DNA from 3 places in the Bradyrhizobium sp. 6(2017) genome. Region 3 is predicted to be linked to each of the others. Evidence: predicted binding sites of a transcription regulator. Region 3 holds the regulator's gene; each other region holds the start of a gene.
What was found. Region 3 encodes PhoB, which activates phosphate uptake and scavenging genes when phosphate is short. Its sites were predicted from a motif close to TGTCATNNANCTGTCAT; they were not measured.
Positions count from the first base shown of each region.

Region 1: G6P99_RS27190 (phospholipase C) is a predicted target of PhoB. The motif match lies at 1,541-1,557, and genes of this name have one in related genera.
Region 2: G6P99_RS40720 (phospholipase C) is a predicted target of PhoB. The motif match lies at 3,861-3,877, and genes of this name have one in related genera.

Region 1 covers NZ_CP049289.2:5,781,693-5,787,465, reverse strand. Annotated here, with positions in the region: gene G6P99_RS27200 (alpha/beta fold hydrolase) at 307-555, shown strand; gene G6P99_RS27195 (hypothetical protein) at 688-894, shown strand; gene G6P99_RS27190 (phospholipase C) at 1,572-3,266, shown strand; gene G6P99_RS27185 (cytochrome-c peroxidase) at 3,384-4,715, shown strand; gene G6P99_RS27180 (aldo/keto reductase) at 4,786-5,571, shown strand; gene G6P99_RS27175 (hypothetical protein) at 5,761-5,773, shown strand, end outside.
Region 2 covers NZ_CP049289.2:8,583,693-8,589,465, forward strand. Annotated here, with positions in the region: gene mdcE (biotin-independent malonate decarboxylase subunit gamma) at 1-31, shown strand, start outside; gene mdcG (malonate decarboxylase holo-[acyl-carrier-protein] synthase) at 87-671, shown strand; gene mdcB (triphosphoribosyl-dephospho-CoA synthase MdcB) at 668-1,516, shown strand; gene G6P99_RS40710 (acyltransferase domain-containing protein) at 1,516-2,436, shown strand; gene G6P99_RS47870 (penicillin acylase family protein) at 2,619-2,984, opposite strand; partial or broken gene G6P99_RS47875 (penicillin acylase family protein) at 3,053-3,523, opposite strand; gene G6P99_RS40720 (phospholipase C) at 3,928-5,643, shown strand; gene G6P99_RS40725 (cytochrome-c peroxidase) at 5,640-5,773, shown strand, end outside.
Region 3 covers NZ_CP049289.2:1,138,775-1,144,547, reverse strand. Annotated here, with positions in the region: gene G6P99_RS05365 (Hsp33 family molecular chaperone) at 1-117, opposite strand, end outside; gene argF (ornithine carbamoyltransferase) at 343-1,269, opposite strand; gene G6P99_RS05355 (aspartate aminotransferase family protein) at 1,269-2,477, opposite strand; gene G6P99_RS05350 (hypothetical protein) at 2,476-2,715, shown strand; gene G6P99_RS05345 (GcrA family cell cycle regulator) at 2,976-3,488, shown strand; gene phoB (phosphate regulon transcriptional regulator PhoB) at 3,730-4,440, opposite strand; gene phoU (phosphate signaling complex protein PhoU) at 4,571-5,287, opposite strand; gene pstB (phosphate ABC transporter ATP-binding protein PstB) at 5,299-5,773, opposite strand, start outside.

The sequences.
Region 1 (5,773 bases), 4.6 Mb from region 3:
GAGAGGACACTGCCGCTAGGGCGTCAGGCCTGCACGACTTCGCCGTCCGCCTCTTGCGTCCTCGTCAGTTGCGCAATCGGCGTCCACCGCATCTCACCGCAACGTTCGTGACGATCGCGAGCGCCCCTCATCGGGTGAGACGGCGGCATTAGACCGGTGAGTTGGGGTCCGCGTCAAGAGCAAATTCGGAAAAACTGAAGACGCCTTCTCCGGGGCTTGACATCAGGCAACTCAGTAATTGGCAATTCGGCGGGACCGCACCCGGGGTGGAAGGAGCGTCCGTCGCTCTACACGTTGGTCGACGAGATGAAGCGCATCAATGTGCCGACGCTGATCATCACCGGCGACGCGGATTGGCCGTGCCTGCTGCCGGGCATCCTGATGAAGCAGAGCATCCCGTCGGCCGCGCTCGCGGTGATGCCGAATAGCGGCCACGCCATCAACATCGAGGAGCCCGACGAATACAACCGGATCGTCGGCGATCCTCTCGCAGGTCGAAAGCGGCCGTGGGCCGCAGCGCAATCCCCGAGCGTGAGTGCTTCGATCACGGGATGAAAGAGTAGGGCTATCAGTTCGGCAGCTCCGATGTTATTCCCCGTGAGGCGCAGCAAGTCTCGTGACACGGTTGGGCAGTGGACGATCTTCCGCTTACATGCGCGCCACGAGTTGCGTTCACGGAGCCAGAATGTGCAATCACCTTACGCTGGCATGACATTGAACGAACGGATCGTCGTTTCTGGCCGGTTGGCAGAATGGGACAAGGCAGTCCGTGCAGTTGATCAATCGAAAATGATCGAGATTCTGACCCACCTTGACCTGGAGAGTCAGGCGGAGTCGCTGGTCAATCAAATTCTGTCAAATCCAAAATTCTACGGATATGACGATATCAAGTAGTTAAAATGAATTGATCTGATGAGCGTGTTTTTGCGTGGCTGGCGCCACACGTCCGATTTACGTCTCCTGCGCATTGCTCATTGAGGGAGTTGGAGAAACTCCCGTAACACCATTGAAGGTTCCGTGATGGAGAATCTCCTGCGTCTTGATTCGATATCACCGGGTTTGGCCGGGTCCTTCTTCGTCATGGCGGAAGCGCCCAGCCCGGTGTGCGGCAGAGGCTCGACTCCTTAACCGCGCGGTTTGACGAGCAATACTTCAAGCTCAGCGGGGAATCTGACGCCACGTCGTCACAGGCTTTACTCGTATTTCGCAAAGCGCGTGCGGCGGCAGCACTGGCATTTGCCCTCTCTCCCGACTCCAGACAGCTTCACGAGGCCATCTATGAAGCGATTATTGCGTCGGATGACCAGGCGGAAGCCATACGGGTAGCGGATGCGGCACTGAGAGCAAGATAGTAGGGTTGGGCTGCGCATAACGCCGACGCGCTTGCCGGCATCGCTTCAATGACATCGATTCAATATCCGTTCGCGCGCGCTGCAACCGCCGCGTGAATCGAACGCGCGACGATTATGTCGCGATGATGCGGCAATCGCAAAACCGACACAGAGCTGTTACGCGCGCTGGCTAATGTGTCGCACGTTGACGTCATAAATCCTTAAAAAATGGGGCAAGAAGTGAAGGCGAAATTCCTTTCAACGGTCGGATTCTGTGTGGTCGCCGCGGCGATCGCGAGCAGCGCTCCCGCCGCGCAGGATGATCACGACCGCGATCATCGTCATCCGCACGACATTCACACCGCCACGCCGATCAAGCATCTCGTGGTCATCTTCAACGAGAACCGCTCGTTCGATCATTACTTCGCGACCTACCCGAAGGCGACGAATCCGTCGGGCTCGATTCCCTTCGTTGCGAAGCCGCATACGCCGAAGGTGAACAATCTCGCCAACGCCAATCTGTTGACCAACAACCCGAACCTCAATCCGGCCAACGGCACCGGCGCGACCAATCCGTTCCGTCTCGACCGCACCCAGGCCAACACGCGCTCGCAGAACCACTCCTACACGCCCGAGCAGCAGGCGGTCGACAACGGCAAGGAAGATCTGTTTCCGGAATTCACCGGGCGCGGCACTGCCGGCGGCGTCGGCGCCTTCGGCACCAACGGGCAGGTGATGGGTTATTTCGACGGCAACACCGTCACCGCGTTCTGGAATTACGCCCAGAACTTCGCGATGAGCGACAATCACTGGACCGACACCTTTGGTCCGTCGACGCCCGGCGCGCTCGAGGTGGTTTCCGGCCAGACCAACGGTGCGCAGAACATCGTCGGCACGTCATCGTCGATCGCCGATGGCCAGGGCGGCCTGACGCTGATCGGTGATACCGATCCTGCCTACGACTCCTGCTCGAGCACGACCAGCCAGGTCTTGATGACCAGCAAGAACATCGGCGACCTGCTCAATGCCGAGCAGATCAGCTGGGGCAGCTTCATGGGCGGCTTCGACCTGACGCTCAAGAACACCAACGGCACCACCAACTGCGGCCGCAGCACCTTCTCGAGCAACGTCAACGGCACCATCGTGGACTACATCCCGCATCACGCCTGGTTCCAGTACTACAAGTCGACCGCCAACCCGACCCATGCGCGGCCGAGCTCGGTGAACGCCGTCGGCCACACCTACGTTCCTGGCAGCAAGACTGTCGATCCGGCCAATCACGCCTACGATCTCGACGACTTCTACGCCTCGGTGAAAGCCGGCAACTTCCCGGCCGTCTCCTACATCAAGATGCCGGCCTATCAGGACGGTCATCCCGGCAACTCCGATCCGCTCGACGAGCAGGCCGGCAATGTCGAGCTGATCAACTTCCTGCAGAAGCAGAAGGAGTGGGGCGAGACCGCGGTCATCATCACCTATGACGACTCCGACGGCTGGTACGACCACCAGTACGTTGCGCCGACCAGCGCCTCGTATGATCCGACCGCCGATCAAATCAACGGTCCCGGCCAGTGCGGCCGCGGTATCGGCAAGCAGACGCAGCCGAAGGGCCTCGACGGCAAGCCGGTGAACGGCCGCTGCGGGCCGGGCACGCGCGTTCCGTTCCTGGTGATCTCGCCCTTCGCCAAGAGGAACTTCGTCAGCCACACCCGCATCTCGCAGGCCTCCGTGGTTCGCTTCATCGAAGACAACTGGCTGCACGGCCAGCGTCTTGGCGGCGGCGCATTCGACGACAGCGTCGAATCGATCGCTGACATGTTTGACTTCGATCGCGGCCACGGCCAGGACCACGAGTACCGGCAGGACGCGCTGTTCCTCGATCCGACGGCCGGCACGGTCATCGTCAGCCCGCCGGATGATCACCATCATCACTAAAGCTCTTCGGTTCTGATCCAGTCAGAACCGAAGCTCTGCTTACGGTCTTGATGCGTTTTACTCGCGCGAACTGGTCCCCAGTTTGCGCGAAAGCGCCCTAACGACACTGGACCTGGTATGAACGGCCGCACTCTTTGGCTTCTCGGCGCTGGCCTGCTCTCCATGGCCGGCGCCGTTGCGGCAGTCGAGACCCAAGGACTCCCGGGGACAAATCCGAACCCGGTGCAGCTCAGGCGGCCGCCCGTCGCGCCGCTTTCTTCCATGGCGCAGCTCGGCCGCGAGATCTTCTACGACGCGTCGCTGTCGTCGTCGGGCGCGTTGTCCTGCGCCTCCTGCCACAGCCCCGACCACGCCTACGGGCCGCCCAATGACGGACCGGTGATGCTCGGCGGCCGCACGCTGCAGCGGCAGGGCGCGCGCGCCGTTCCGTCGCTGACCTATCTCGAACGTCACCCGAATTTCAGCATCGGCCCCGAGAAGGACGAAGACGACAACGTCGTCGACCTCGCGCAGATGGCAGCAATCGGCCAGCAAGCCGCGCGCGCGAAGAAGACCGCGACCGCGACCGCCGCGTCGGCGGCGAACATCGTGCCGCAGGGCGGCCTGTTCTGGGACGGCCGCGCCGACACGCTGCAGGATCAGGCGATCATGCCGCTGCTCGACCCCAATGAGATGGATGGCGGCAGCCTCGACATCGTGGCCGACAAGTTGCGCGGCGAGCCCTACGCCAAGCGCTTCGTCGAGTTGTTCGGCGCCGGCATCTTCGACAACAGGCGGCTCCTGGTCGCGGAGGCGATGTTCGCGGTGGCGCGCTATCAGGTGGAGGAGGTGAGCTTCCATCCCTACACCAGCAAGTTCGACTACTGGCTGGAGGGCAAGGCGCGGCTGAGCGAGACCGAGCTGCGCGGCCTGCAATTGTTCAACGATCCGGAAAAGGCCAATTGCGCCGGCTGCCATACCTCGGCGCCGACCCGTGACGGCCTGCCGCCGCTGTTCACCGACCATCAGTACGAGGCGCTCGGCGCGCCGCGCAATGCCGCGCTCGCAGGCAACGCCGATGCCAATTATTTCGATCTCGGGGTCTGCGGTCCGCAGCGCACCGACGTCGCTGAGCAGACGCAATATTGCGGGATGTTTCTGACGCCGACCTTGCGCAACACCGCAACGCGCCGCGCCTTCTTCCACAACGGTGTCTTTAGCAGCCTCGAGCAGGTGCTCGATTTCTATAATTTCCGCGATACCAATCCGGAGAAGGTGTATCCCCGTGCAGCCGACGGAACAGTACGCAAATACGACGACCTGCCGGGGAAATACCATGGCAATGTCGACGTCAGCGATCCGCCGTTCGAGCGCCATTTGGGCGACACGCCTGCGATGACGGCGCAGGAGGAAGCCGACGTCATCGCCTTCCTGAAGACGCTGACCGACGGCTATCAGGTGGAGCGGTAAGCCCGCCGCGACCGCCTGCGGAACCGATACGTGAGTTGGCAGGCTGTCGTCACGCGCGCATAATGGGCGGATGAAAGTCGTCGAAGGCAACGGCGCCAGCATCCCCGCGATCGGGCTCGGCACGTGGGAATTGCGCGGGCGGGTCTGCGCGCGCATCGTCGAGCAGGCGCTGCGGCTCGGTTATCGCCACATCGACACCGCCCAGATCTATGACAATGAGCGCGAGGTGGGCGAGGGACTGCGCGCCTCCGGCGTCAAGCGCGACGATGTGTTCGTGACCACCAAGGTCTGGACCACGCATTTCATGGCAAAGGATCTCGAACGCTCCGCCAGGGAGAGCCTGGCGCGGCTGCGCCTGACCGAGGTCGACCTGCTGCTGCTGCACTGGCCCAATCCGCATGTGCCGCTGGCCGAGACGCTCGGCGCGCTGGCGCGGGTCAAGCAGGCGGGACTGGCGCGGCATATCGGCGTGTCGAACTTCAGCGTGGCGCTGATCGAGGAGGCCGTGGCGGCGTGCCCCGAGCCGCTCGCCTGCGACCAGTCCGAGTACCATCCCTATCTCGACCAGACCGATGTGATCTCAGCCTGCGCGCGCCATGGCATGGGCTTCGTCGCCTACAGCCCGATCGCGAAGGGGCGGGTCAAGGGCGACCGTGCGCTGGGGCGGATCGGCGACCGCTATCGCAAGACCGCCGCCCAGGTCTGCCTGCGCTGGTTGCTGCAACAGAATGTGTCCGCGATCCCGCGCACCTCGAAGCTCGAGCGGCTCCAGGAAAACATCGGCATCTTCGATTTCGAATTGTCGGATGAAGACATGCGCGAGATTTCGGCAATCGGCAGCGGCAACGCGCGATAGTCGGCGCATTGCGCATGGGCGCGTTGCCCGGCCACCGGGTGACCCGCTGCATCGCCTGACTGGTCTTCGGCCCTGCTTGCAATCTCTGGTTCCAAAATACCTTGACTTCGAAATCCTTTTCCGTTCGCCTTGCTGCGGCCGATCTCTTTTGCCCGATTTTCCCGGCCGACATTTTCAAGGGAGGTTTCGATGAAAATCATAG
Region 2 (5,773 bases), 2.5 Mb from region 3:
AGCCTTAGATCGGGGATCGCAAGATGGTTGAAGCTCTCGCGCGCCACAGCATGGTGAAGGCCTCGGCATCCGGATGGACCGCCGTGATGAGCCGTTATCCCGAACTCGCCAGCGAGCCGATCGTCGCAGGCTGGGCGCACGCCGGCCGTCCCCTCATCGTTCGCCGGCCGGCTTGCAGCGATACTGCCGGCATGATTCCGCTCGGTCTGCCACTGCCGCCGAGCCACGGCAAACGGCGCATTGCGATCTCGCTCGCCGCGGCCGATATCGTCGCATCCGCCCCGCCCCCATTGCTGGCAGAAGCGGCCGCGACGGCGCCCGCAGCTTGGCGCGAGACGATCGACCAGCTCCTCCAACTTTTGCCGGAGACCCGCACCTTTGGCAGCCTGGCCTGGCAGCATCTCACCGGCCTTCCCTATCTTTCGAACAGTTCGGACCTTGATCTGCTCTGGCCGCTGTCGGCAGCCAGGCGAGGAGATACCCTGCCGTCCGACATCGCCCGAATTGCACAACGGGCGCCGATGCGGCTGGACGGTGAGATCGTCGGTCCGGCAGGAGGGGTTCAATGGCGCGAACTGACCGGCACTGACGAGGACGAAGTGCTTGTGAAAGGCCCGACCGTGGTCACCAGCACGACGCGTGCAGCCTTTCTCGCAGGTCACGTGTCATGAACGTTGCACTCAAATGGCAATCGCTGCCGGGATCCGCGCTTCATGCGGAGCAGCTCGGCCATCTCGCATCGTCGTGTCTGAAGCTCGAAGTCGAGACCTATCCAAAGCCGGGGCTGGTCAGCCATGTCGACAATGGCGCGCATTGCGACATGGATGCCGAGCTCTTGTGCCGCAGCGCCGAGACCCTGAAGCCGTTCTTCAGCGATCTAGCAGCCGCGGGCGCCGAGGGCGCCGGCATGAACCGGTTGCGCGCGATCGGAGTTGCGGCGGAGCGCGCCATGCTCGCTGCAACCCGCGGTGTCAACACACATCGCGGCGCGATCTTCGGATTGGGCCTGCTCTGCGCCGCGGCCGGATATCGTGGCGCGCTCGGCATCCACAAATCCCTCGGCGACCTGGTGTCGCGGCGCTGGGACAAAGACATCCTTTCAGGTCCCATATCGCTGCGCAGTCATGGCGCCGTCGCCTCGCGGCGCTACGGCGCCGGCGGCGCCAGGGCGGAAGCCGCCCATGGCTTTCCGTCGGTGTATGACATCGCCCTTCCCGCGCTGCATGCGGCGCGGAAGCTCGTTCCTCATGATGAAGAAGCGGTGCGCATTCAGACATGCATGACGCTCATCGCCGACGTCACCGACACCAACCTGTTGCATCGGGGCGGACCGGAGGGATTGCGCTTCGCGCAGGCCAGCGCATCTGCATTTCTGGCGGCGGGAGGCATCGGATCTGCCGGCTGGCGGAGACGAGCGGCCGACATTCATCACGCGTTCGTGGCGCGCAATCTGAGCCCGGGCGGCTCGGCGGACCTGCTGGCCATGGCCCTCTTCGTCGACCGACTGGAACCGTGATGCTTGCACTGCTCTGCGGCGGACAAGGCACCCTTTCGGACAAGATCTTCGATCTGGTCGCGGAGCAGCCCGCCGCGGAGCCGGTTTTCGCCGCGGCAACCGCCTGTCTCGGCGAGGACCCACGGGAGCTCGTCAGGACACAAAGCGTGGACGTATTGTCGGCCAACCGTGTCAGCCAGATCCTGACCGTCACGTCGGTGCTCGCGATCCACGCCTGCATTGCCGACCTGCTGCCTGAACAGACTGCCGTCACAGGTTACAGCGTTGGTGAGATGGCGGCCTGGAGCATCGCCGGAATATGGACAGCCGACGAAGCCCTCCGACTGACAGATGTTCGCGCGCGCCAGATGGACCGCGCGGCCGGACCAGGTGGCCGCCTCGGCTACGTCCGCGGGCTCGACCGGGCCACGCTCGAACGTCTGCTTGAACACCACCGCTGCGAGTTCGCGATCAAGAACCCCGACCTCCTGTTCGTGATCGGAGGCGCAGAGCGGGACCTCATCGAGCTCTGCCGGGAAGCGACAAGACAGGGCGCCGCGCGCACCGGCCTTCTCGCCGTGAAAATCGCGTCGCACACGTCACATCTCGCGCAGGTCTGCGCGCCGCTGCAACAGGCGCTCGACGGCAGCAGACGCACCCCTGTCGCAAGCGGACGGATTCTGCTTTCCGGGGGCGACGGCGAACGCATCTTCTCTGCAGGGAGTGCAACTGTGAAGCTCGCAGGCCAGGTCGCGTGCCCCATCGACTGGGAAGCGACCTTGGAAGCCCTTGCAGAGCTGGGAGTCACCAGGGTGTTGGACCTCGGCCCAGGACATGCGCTTGCAGAGATGGCGCAAACATTCCTGCCATCCATTCGATGCTACGCCACGGACGGATTTCACACGGTCGAAGGCTTGCGAAGCTGGGTTGCTTCCAACTAGCCGGCACGCATGACTTGAGACGCGGAGTGTCACAGCAGGCGACGCAGAGGCCGCAGAAGCGGCCGCCCAAAATGCCTGCTCGGCAAAGCCGCTTACCCCAACCGGGCAACGGGTGTGTGGAGAAAGGTGGTAACGGGAGGCCGCTACATCGCGAAACCCACTGTTTCAAAGGCCCTATTTTCTTACTGGAGAGCAGCGTAACTCCGTGTGTGGCTGAGTGAAGGGAGCCGGGAAATCCGGCAGCGTAGCCAGAAGGCGCCGTGCTGTACCGGCAAGTGCCGGATCGAGCGCCGCATGCGGCCGTCCGGCCTCGCCGTCTTGCGGCCATAGCTCATCGATCTCCTGCTGCGACAGCTTACCGGCAGGTTGAGCCGGGCGAGCTCAGTCCGCCAGTTGTGCGAAAGCCAGACTCCCATTGTCTCGCCCCAAAGCATGCTATCCACCGGACTCCATGGCTCTGGAGCGCCGAGGAGCAGGAACTCTTCCGCGCTAAAGCGGCCGCGTTCGTCGATCCAGGCGTTGACGCCTCGCGCATAAGCTTCCAGCATAGGCGTGTCGGCTCTGACACAGCGTCAAGGTCAGATGATGCGCGAACACGAAGGCCGAGAGTGCGCATCATTCGATCCATCGGCAGCGCCGCTTGCCCGGCAATCTCCGACAATCGCCCTGACGCCGAGCGGCGCATGAGATCCATCTGGAACATCCGGTCTCGTGCATGCAGATAGCCAAGCGCTGTTGCGGCATCGATCATCGTCGAGGTGCGGATCCAAGGAATGCCATTCGCGTCCAAACGCACGCTTGCGGCGGCGGAAAGTCCGTGGACCTGCAACTCATCATTGAACGGTGGCAATGTCTGCCAGATCAAGGCAGCCATAATGCCAATCCCGCCCAGCAAGAGGACAATGCCGTAAGCGATCGTCTTGATCACTATCGTTCTTATTGATCCGCTTTCCTGCTTCGGGTGTACTTGAAAGCTATCTTCTGTTGGTACCAATCCGTGCGCTGACGGCGTTGCCGGATCCAACCCCCTCAAGCTCGGCTTTCCTTCGAAGAACTGCCATCCAAGTCCTTCGACTATGGCCGACATTGGCTCCACTCAGAAGGCACAGATATTCTTCTTCCAATTCACTGCCTACCGCCTTGGTTGCGCGCTGTTGAAGGCCAAAGGGTCTTTGATGGCAGCAGTATGTAGATCGCCTTCACCTCCATCCTCGGACTTCGAAGCAATATTCGCGATCGGCGCAATAAATTCCCCGGTAGACGGTAAAGAACTTTTTATGTTGACGTGAACGCGCTCTATTTCGCGCATTTGCGTCTGTACTCCACTGCATCGAAAATGCTTCCGCCGCCGTAATTTGTCAGACGATTTGCACGACCCGCAATCAGCATTCGGATTGCGATTGTGCCGCAGCAGAAATCAAAACTGACACATGGCCGTCATTGACGCTGACTAACGGTCTCGCCGCTTTGCATGCACCTCTTGAGGGAAAAATGAAGAATCGAAAATTGAAGACGACGTTACTCGCCACTGTAGCGCTGTTTGCTGTTGCGAGTATTGCAACGTCGACTGGCTCAGTTATCGCTGGTCCGGGCACCAACAAGGCAGACAGCAAGAAGGACGACAAGGATGCCGCCGTTGTTCCGAATACGCTGAAGACCAAATATCCGATCAAGCACCTGGTGATCGTTTTCAACGAGAACCGCTCGTTTGATCATTATTTCGGTACTTACCCGAATGCACTGAATCCGGAAGGCGAGCCGGTTTTCGAGCCTGCCAAGAACACGCAGCGGGACATCGACAATCTCTTGTCGAGCGTCACTCTGCTCAATAACAATCCAAACTTGAATGCGGCCAACGGCGCCGGCGCTTCCAACCCGTTCCGTCTAGATCGCACGCAGGCCAATACGGCCGATCAGGGCCATGGCTACACGGCCGAGCAGAAGGCCTACGACGGCGGCATGAACGATCTGTTCCCGGAATTCACCGGCAAGGGCACCAATGGCGGCGCCGGCGCTTTTGGCACCAAAGGTCAGGTCATGGGCTTCTTCGACGGCAACACAGTGACCGCCCTCTGGAATTATGCCCAGAACTACGCGATGAGCGACAATGCCTGGAGTGATCAATATGGCCCGTCGACGCCTGGCTTGCTCAACATGTTTGCCGGGACCACGAATGGGGCGATCATTCCGGCGGGCCTCACTGCGAGTACAGTCCAGGATGGTCAGGGCGGTCTCACGCTGACCAGCGATACGGATCCGGTCGGGGACGTGTGCTCAAGCCAGACCTCACAAGTTCGGATGACGAGCAAGAACATCGGCGACTTGCTCAATGCCGCCGATATCCCCTGGGGATCTTTTGTCGGTGGTTTCAACCTGCAAACTCTCAACAACAACGGCACCACAGGTTGTGTGCGCTCCACCGTGAGCCAGGTCGTCGGCGGCGCGATCCGGGACTATATCCCGCATCACATTTGGTTCCAGTATTACCAGTCGACGGCCAACCCGACCCATGCCCGCCCGACCTCGACCAAGGCGATTGGCTATACGACGGTACCCGGCAAAAACAAGGTTGATCCGGCCAACCACGCCTACGATTTGGACGACTTCTTCACTGCGGTCGGATCCGGCAACTATCCGGCAGTGTCTTTCATCAAAATGTCGGCCTTCCAGGACGCTCACCCGGGCAACTCCGATCCGCTCGATGAGCAGACGGGGCTGGTTACCCTGATCAACTTCCTGCAGCAGCGGCCTGACTGGGAAAGTACCGCCGTAATCCTCGCCTATGATGACTCGGACGGCTGGTATGACCACGCTTTCGCCAAGACGACGAGGCCGTCGTTCTCGGCAACAGCCGATGCGTTGAACGGCACGGGCATTTGCGGCGTGATTGGCACGACCGAACCCGCAGGAGTCAACGGCTTGCCTGTTCATGGTCGCTGCGGTCCCGGCACGCGCCAGCCGTTCATGGTGATTTCCCCCTACGCCAAGAAAAACTACGTCAGCCACGTGCTCATCACCCAGGCCTCCATTCCGCAGTTCATCGAAGACAACTGGCTGAACGGTGAGCGGATCGGCGGTGGCTCCTTCGATGCTACGACCGGCTCGATCGTCGACATGTTCAACTTCAACAAGAAAAACAGCACCACGCTCATCCTCGATCCGACCTTCGGTACGGTGGATACCAAGAACAAGACGAAGAACGATTGAGCCAGATTCAGATGCTCAATCGCACAATCGCGTGCTTCGTCGGCGCAGGCCTTATGGCCTGCGTCGCTTTGGCTGCCGAGCCGCAAACGTTGCCCGGCGAAAACCCGAATCCGGTTCGTCTGGTCCGTCC
Region 3 (5,773 bases):
GCGCAGATCCAGCGCGCCGACCTCGAAGGCCAGCACGGCATCGTCGACAGGAACCGCTGACGGCGCGCGAACCGGCGCCTCGGGCGTGATTTTGATGTCAGGGGATTGTGAAACCATGGCGCTCTATCTGGGGTCTCGAACCATGAAATAAAGGGGTTGAGCTAAACGCGAACTCTTCGTCCCTGCCTTGTGCGCAATTGCGCACTGGGGCAGGACCCATAACCACCACTGTCGGTTGATGCATCCAGCTGAGGCCCCAGCCTTCACAACAATTGACAGCGGTGGTTATGGGTCCCGGGTCGCGCTGCGCTTGCCCGGGACGACAACGTTAGTGACCTACGACTACGCGACCGCGTCGAAACACCAGGCCAGAATGCCCTTCTGCGCATGCAGGCGGTTTTCCGCCTCGTCGAACACCACGGATTGCGGGCCGTCGATCACCTCGTCGGTGACCTCCTCGCCGCGATGCGCGGGCAGGCAGTGCATGAACAGTGCGTCCGGCTTAGCGAGCGACATCAGCTTGGCATTGACCTGATAGGGCTTCAGCACGTTGTGGCGGTGCTCGCCCTCCTTGTCGCCCATCGACACCCAGGTGTCGGTGACGACGCAGTCGGCGCCGCGCACGGCGGCTTCCGGATCGGTGCCGAGCACGATCGGAGCGCCGGTCGCCTTGATCCAGTCGCGCATCGGCTTCTTCGGCGAGAGCTCCGGCGGGGTCGCGACATTGAGCTGGAACTTGAAGCGCTCGGCGGCGTGCGCCCAGGAGGCCAGCACGTTGTTATCGTCGCCGGTCCAGGCCACCGTCTTGCCCTCGATCGAACCGCGATTTTCCTCATAGGTCATGAGGTCGGCCATCACCTGGCAGGGATGTGAACGCCGAGTCAGGCCGTTGATCACAGGCACGGTGGCATGCGCCGCGAGCTCGAGCAGCGCGTCATGGTTGAGGATGCGGATCATGATCGCATCGACATAGCGCGACAGCACGCGCGCGGTGTCGGCAATGGTCTCGCCGCGGCCGAGCTGCATCTCGGCGCCGGTCAGCATGATGGCTTCACCGCCGAGCTGGCGCATGCCGACGTCGAACGACACCCTTGTGCGGGTCGACGGGCGCTCGAAGATCATCGCCAGCGTCTTGCCCTCAAGCGGCTTCCTGCCCTTCTCATGCGCCTTCCGCGCCGCCTTCATGGCGGCGCCAGCGGACAGCATGTTGCGCAGCTCGGCGAGCGGCACCTCGTCGATGTCGAGGAAGTGGCGGACAGGCTTGCTCATCATCCCGCCGCCTTCTTCGGCTGGGTTGCCGCCAGCGCAGAGCAGGCGCGCTCGAGCGCTGTGATCGACTGGTCGATCTCGGCCTCGGTGACGATCAGGGGCGCCAGGAAGCGCACCACATTGTCGCCGGCGCCAACGGTGAGCAGCTTCTCGTTACGCAGCGCGACGATCAGGTCGCCGGAGGGCACCACGGCCTTGACGCCGATCAACAGCCCCTCGCCGCGCACGTCCGCCAGCACGGACGGATAGCGGTCGACGACGGAGGCTAGCTTCTGCTTGAGCAGCAGCGACATCTTCTGCACGTGCTCGAAGAAGCCGGGTTTCAGCATCACGTCGAGCACGGCATTGGCCGCGGCGACCGCCAGCGGATTGCCGCCGAAGGTCGAGCCGTGCGAACCCGGCGCCATGCCCTCAGCCGCCTTGGCGCTCGCCAGCACCGCGCCGATCGGGAAGCCGCCGCCGAGCGCCTTCGCCAGCGACATCACGTCAGGGGTCACGCCGGTGCGCTTGTAGGCGAAAAGATCGCCCGTGCGGCCCATACCGGTCTGCACCTCGTCGAATGCGAGCAGCAGGCCATGCTCGTCGCAGAGCGCGCGCAGCGCCTTGAAGAACGCCTGCGGCGCCGAGCGCACGCCGCCCTCGCCCTGCACCGGCTCGATCAGGATGCCGGCAGTGTGCGGGCCGATCGCTTTCTTGACGGCCTCGATGTCGCCGTGCGGCACCTGGTCGAAGCCGTCCATCGGCGGGCCAAAACCCTCGAGATATTTTGGCGAGCCGGTCGCAGCCAGCGTGCCCAGCGTGCGGCCGTGGAAGGCGCCTTCGAAGGTGATGATGCGGTAGCGCTCGGGATGGCCCTTGGAGAAGTGATAATGGCGGACCAGCTTGATCACGCCCTCCATCGCCTCTGCGCCGGAATTGCAGAAGAACACGAAGTCGGCAAAGCTCTGCTCGCACAGCCGGGCGGCCAGCGCCTCGCCGTCCGGGCTCTTGAACAGGTTCGACATGTGCCAGAGCTTGGTCGCCTGTTCCTGCAGCGCCTGGACCAGATGCGGATGCGCGTGCCCGAGCGCGTTCACCGCAACGCCCGAGGTGAAGTCGAGATAGCGGTCGCCGTTGGTTGCGATCAGCCAGGCGCCCTCACCGCGCTCGAAGCCGAGATCGACCCGGGCGAAGACGGGGAGCAGATGCGACGAGGCGCTGTTGGTCATGGCGTTCACTGCCGGTTTGAAGCCGACAATTGCCGTGCGCGCCTTGACGCCAGTGCAGCAACGGCCAGCTTCGGAAAACAAAACGGCCGCCTTTGCGGGCGGCACGTGCAGCCATTCTATGCTGCGGCCAGTAGGTGTCAATCGCCAGGAGCCGGCCTTTGCCGGCCTTCCTGCGATGCGAAACGAGCGCAATCCGGAGCATTCCGGTGCGGTGGAAAAGCCTCATTACAGTGCTTAACTTTGTGGGAACATGTGGACGCACGGCCGCGGACTCTTGCGCCAGAGTCACGCCATATTGTAGCGTTTGGCCTGTCGGGTACGACATCTCGTGCGGCAGTACTGGACCCTCTAAGTAGCCTTCGTGTCACACGTAAACGTTCGGGCGCAAGACCGCGCCCGGCGAGGGCTAAGGGATTCTGGCCGCTGGGATTTTGACCCGGATTTGGCTCGCAGCGTCGCTCCAATGACTGGCCGGCGCCATGCGAAAGGAAGAATGCGATGACTGTATTGACCTGGTCCGACGATCGCGTCGAGCAGCTGAAGAAGCTCTGGGAGTCTGGCCTCTCGGCCAGCCAGATCGCCGCGGAACTTGGCAATGTGACGCGAAATGCCGTGATCGGCAAAGTGCATCGGCTCGGCCTCTCCGGCCGCGCCAAGGCCCCCTCCACGGCCGCGCCGCGGCAGCGCAAGGCCCGCCCCGCCCAGCACATGATGCGGGTGGCGCGTCCGGTCTCGCGCGGCAACACCGCGCTGGCGCATGCCTTCGAGGTCGAGATGGAGCCCGATCCGATCTCCTACGACAACGTGGTGCCGATGAGCCAGCGGCTGTCGCTGCTCGAGCTGAACGAAGCCACCTGCCACTGGCCGGTCGGCGATCCATCGAGCCCGGAATTCTTCTTCTGCGGCGGCAAGGCGCTCGGCGGCCTGCCCTATTGCGCACACCACTCGCGCGTCGCCTACCAGCCCGCCGGCGATCGCCGCCGGCCGTCGGCGAAACCGCAGATCAAGTGAGCACTCGGGAAACTGGCGTAGGACTGAAAAAGAAATCCCCGTGAAAGCGGGGATTTTTTTGTGAGAACCGTAGCCCGGATGCATCACCGGCGTCGTCCCGGCGCAGGCCGGGACCCATAACCACGAATGGGTGTTGTTTGAAAGCCGTCTGGCCGCGTGCCGATTGCGCCGGCCGCGGCGTATGGGTCCCGGCTTTCGCCGGGACGACAACGTGTTGCGGTTTATGAATGCCACACGGCCGTTACGGCTGCGGCTCGGCCTTCGCGAAGCGGTCGTCGAGCGCGTAGCCGGCGCCGCGCACGGTGCGGATCGGATCCTGCTCGCGGCCCGGATTGAGCAACTTACGCAGGCGGCCGATATGCACGTCGACGGTGCGCTCGTCGATATAGATGTCGCGGCCCCAGACGCTGTCGAGCAGCTGCTCGCGGCTGAACACCCGGCCGGGATGCTCGAGGAAGAATTCGAGCAGACGATATTCGGTCGGCCCGAGATCGATCGGGCGGCCGGAGCGCGCCACGCGGCGCTTCTCGCGGTCGAGTTCGATATCGCCATAGGTCAGCACGGTGGCAAGCCGCTCCGGGCTCGCACGGCGCAGCAAGCCCTTCACCCGCGCCAGCAGCTCGGGCACCGAGAACGGCTTGACGATGTAATCGTCGGCGCCGGTGGCAAGCCCGCGCACGCGCTCACTCTCCTCGCCGCGCGCGGTCAGCATGATGATCGGAAGCTGCTTGGTCTCGGGCCGCGCCCGCAGGCGGCGGCACAGTTCGATGCCGGACAGGCCCGGCAGCATCCAGTCCAGCACAACGAGGTCGGGGATGCGCTCCTTCAACCTGGTGTCGGCGTCGTCGCCGCGTCCCACCGTTTCGACGTCGTAGCCTTCCGCATCGAGGTTGTAGCGCAACAGTGTCGTCAGCGCTTCCTCGTCTTCGACTACCAGAATGCGTGCGCTCATCGGTCTAAGTTCTTTCTCTGTGGTGATCCGTTGCCCAAACGCAAACCGAAACACTCAACCCCTGAGCATATTCCCCGTGGGAAACGGTTTGTCGCGACGACAATCCGGTTCCGCCGATGCGGATCATGCCCTAGTTGCCCGGCACCGTGGTGGCGAAATTGGTCATATCGCCCTTCGGACGCTTGTCGGTGATCTGCTGGCCCTCGATCATGTAGAACACGGTCTCGGCGATATTGGTGGCGTGGTCGCCGATCCGCTCGATGTTCTTGGCGCAGAACATCAGATGGATGCAGAACGAGATGTTGCGCGGATCCTCCATCATGTAGGTGAGCAGTTCGCGGAACAGCGAGGTGCAGATCGCATCGACCTCCTCGTCGCCCTTCCAGACGTTCATCGCCGCCGGCAGATCGTGCGCGGCATAGGCGTCGAGCACCGACTTGACCTGCGACAGCACGAGGTCGGTCATGTGCTCGAGGCCGCGGATCAGCTTCAGCGGCTGGAAATCGCTCTCCAGCGCCGCGACGCGCTTGCCCATGTTCTTGGCGAGGTCGCCGATCCGCTCGAGGTCAGTCGCGACGCGCATCGCGCTGACGATCTCGCGCAGGTCGATCGCCATCGGCTGGCGGCGAGCGATCGTCAGCACCGCGCGCTCTTCGATGACGCGCTGCAGATTGTCGATCTCGATGTCGGCGGCGACCACGCGCTTGCCCAGCGCGACGTCGCGGCGGATCAGCGCGTCGACCGACTCGGTGATCATGCGCTCGACGAGGCCGCCCATCTCGGCGACCAGGCGGGTCAACTCCTGCAGGTCGCTGTCGAATGCCTTGGCGGTATGTTCAGAAGCCATCGCTTGTCTCCTCAGCCGAACCGGCCGGTGATGTAGTCCTGCGTGCGTCGATCGCTCGGCGAGGTGAAGATCTTGTTGGTGTCGTCGAACTCGATCAGCTCGCCGAGATACATGAAGGCGGTCTTGTCGGAGACGCGCGCCGCCTGCTGCATGTTGTGGGTGACGATCGCGATCGTGTAATCCTCGGAGAGCTCCTGGATCAGCTCCTCGACCTTGGCGGTCGAGATCGGGTCGAGCGCCGAGCACGGCTCGTCGAACAGGATCACCTCGGGACGCACCGCCACGGTGCGCGCGATGCACAGCCGCTGCTGCTGGCCGCCGGAGAGCGACAGGCCGGAAGCGTTCAGCTTGTCCTTGACCTCGTTCCACAGCGCGCCGCCGCGGAGCGCCTTCTCGACCCGGTCGTCCATCTCGGACTTCGAGATCTTCTCGTAGAGGCGGATGCCGAAGGCGATGTTCTCGTAGATCGTCATCGGGAACGGCGTC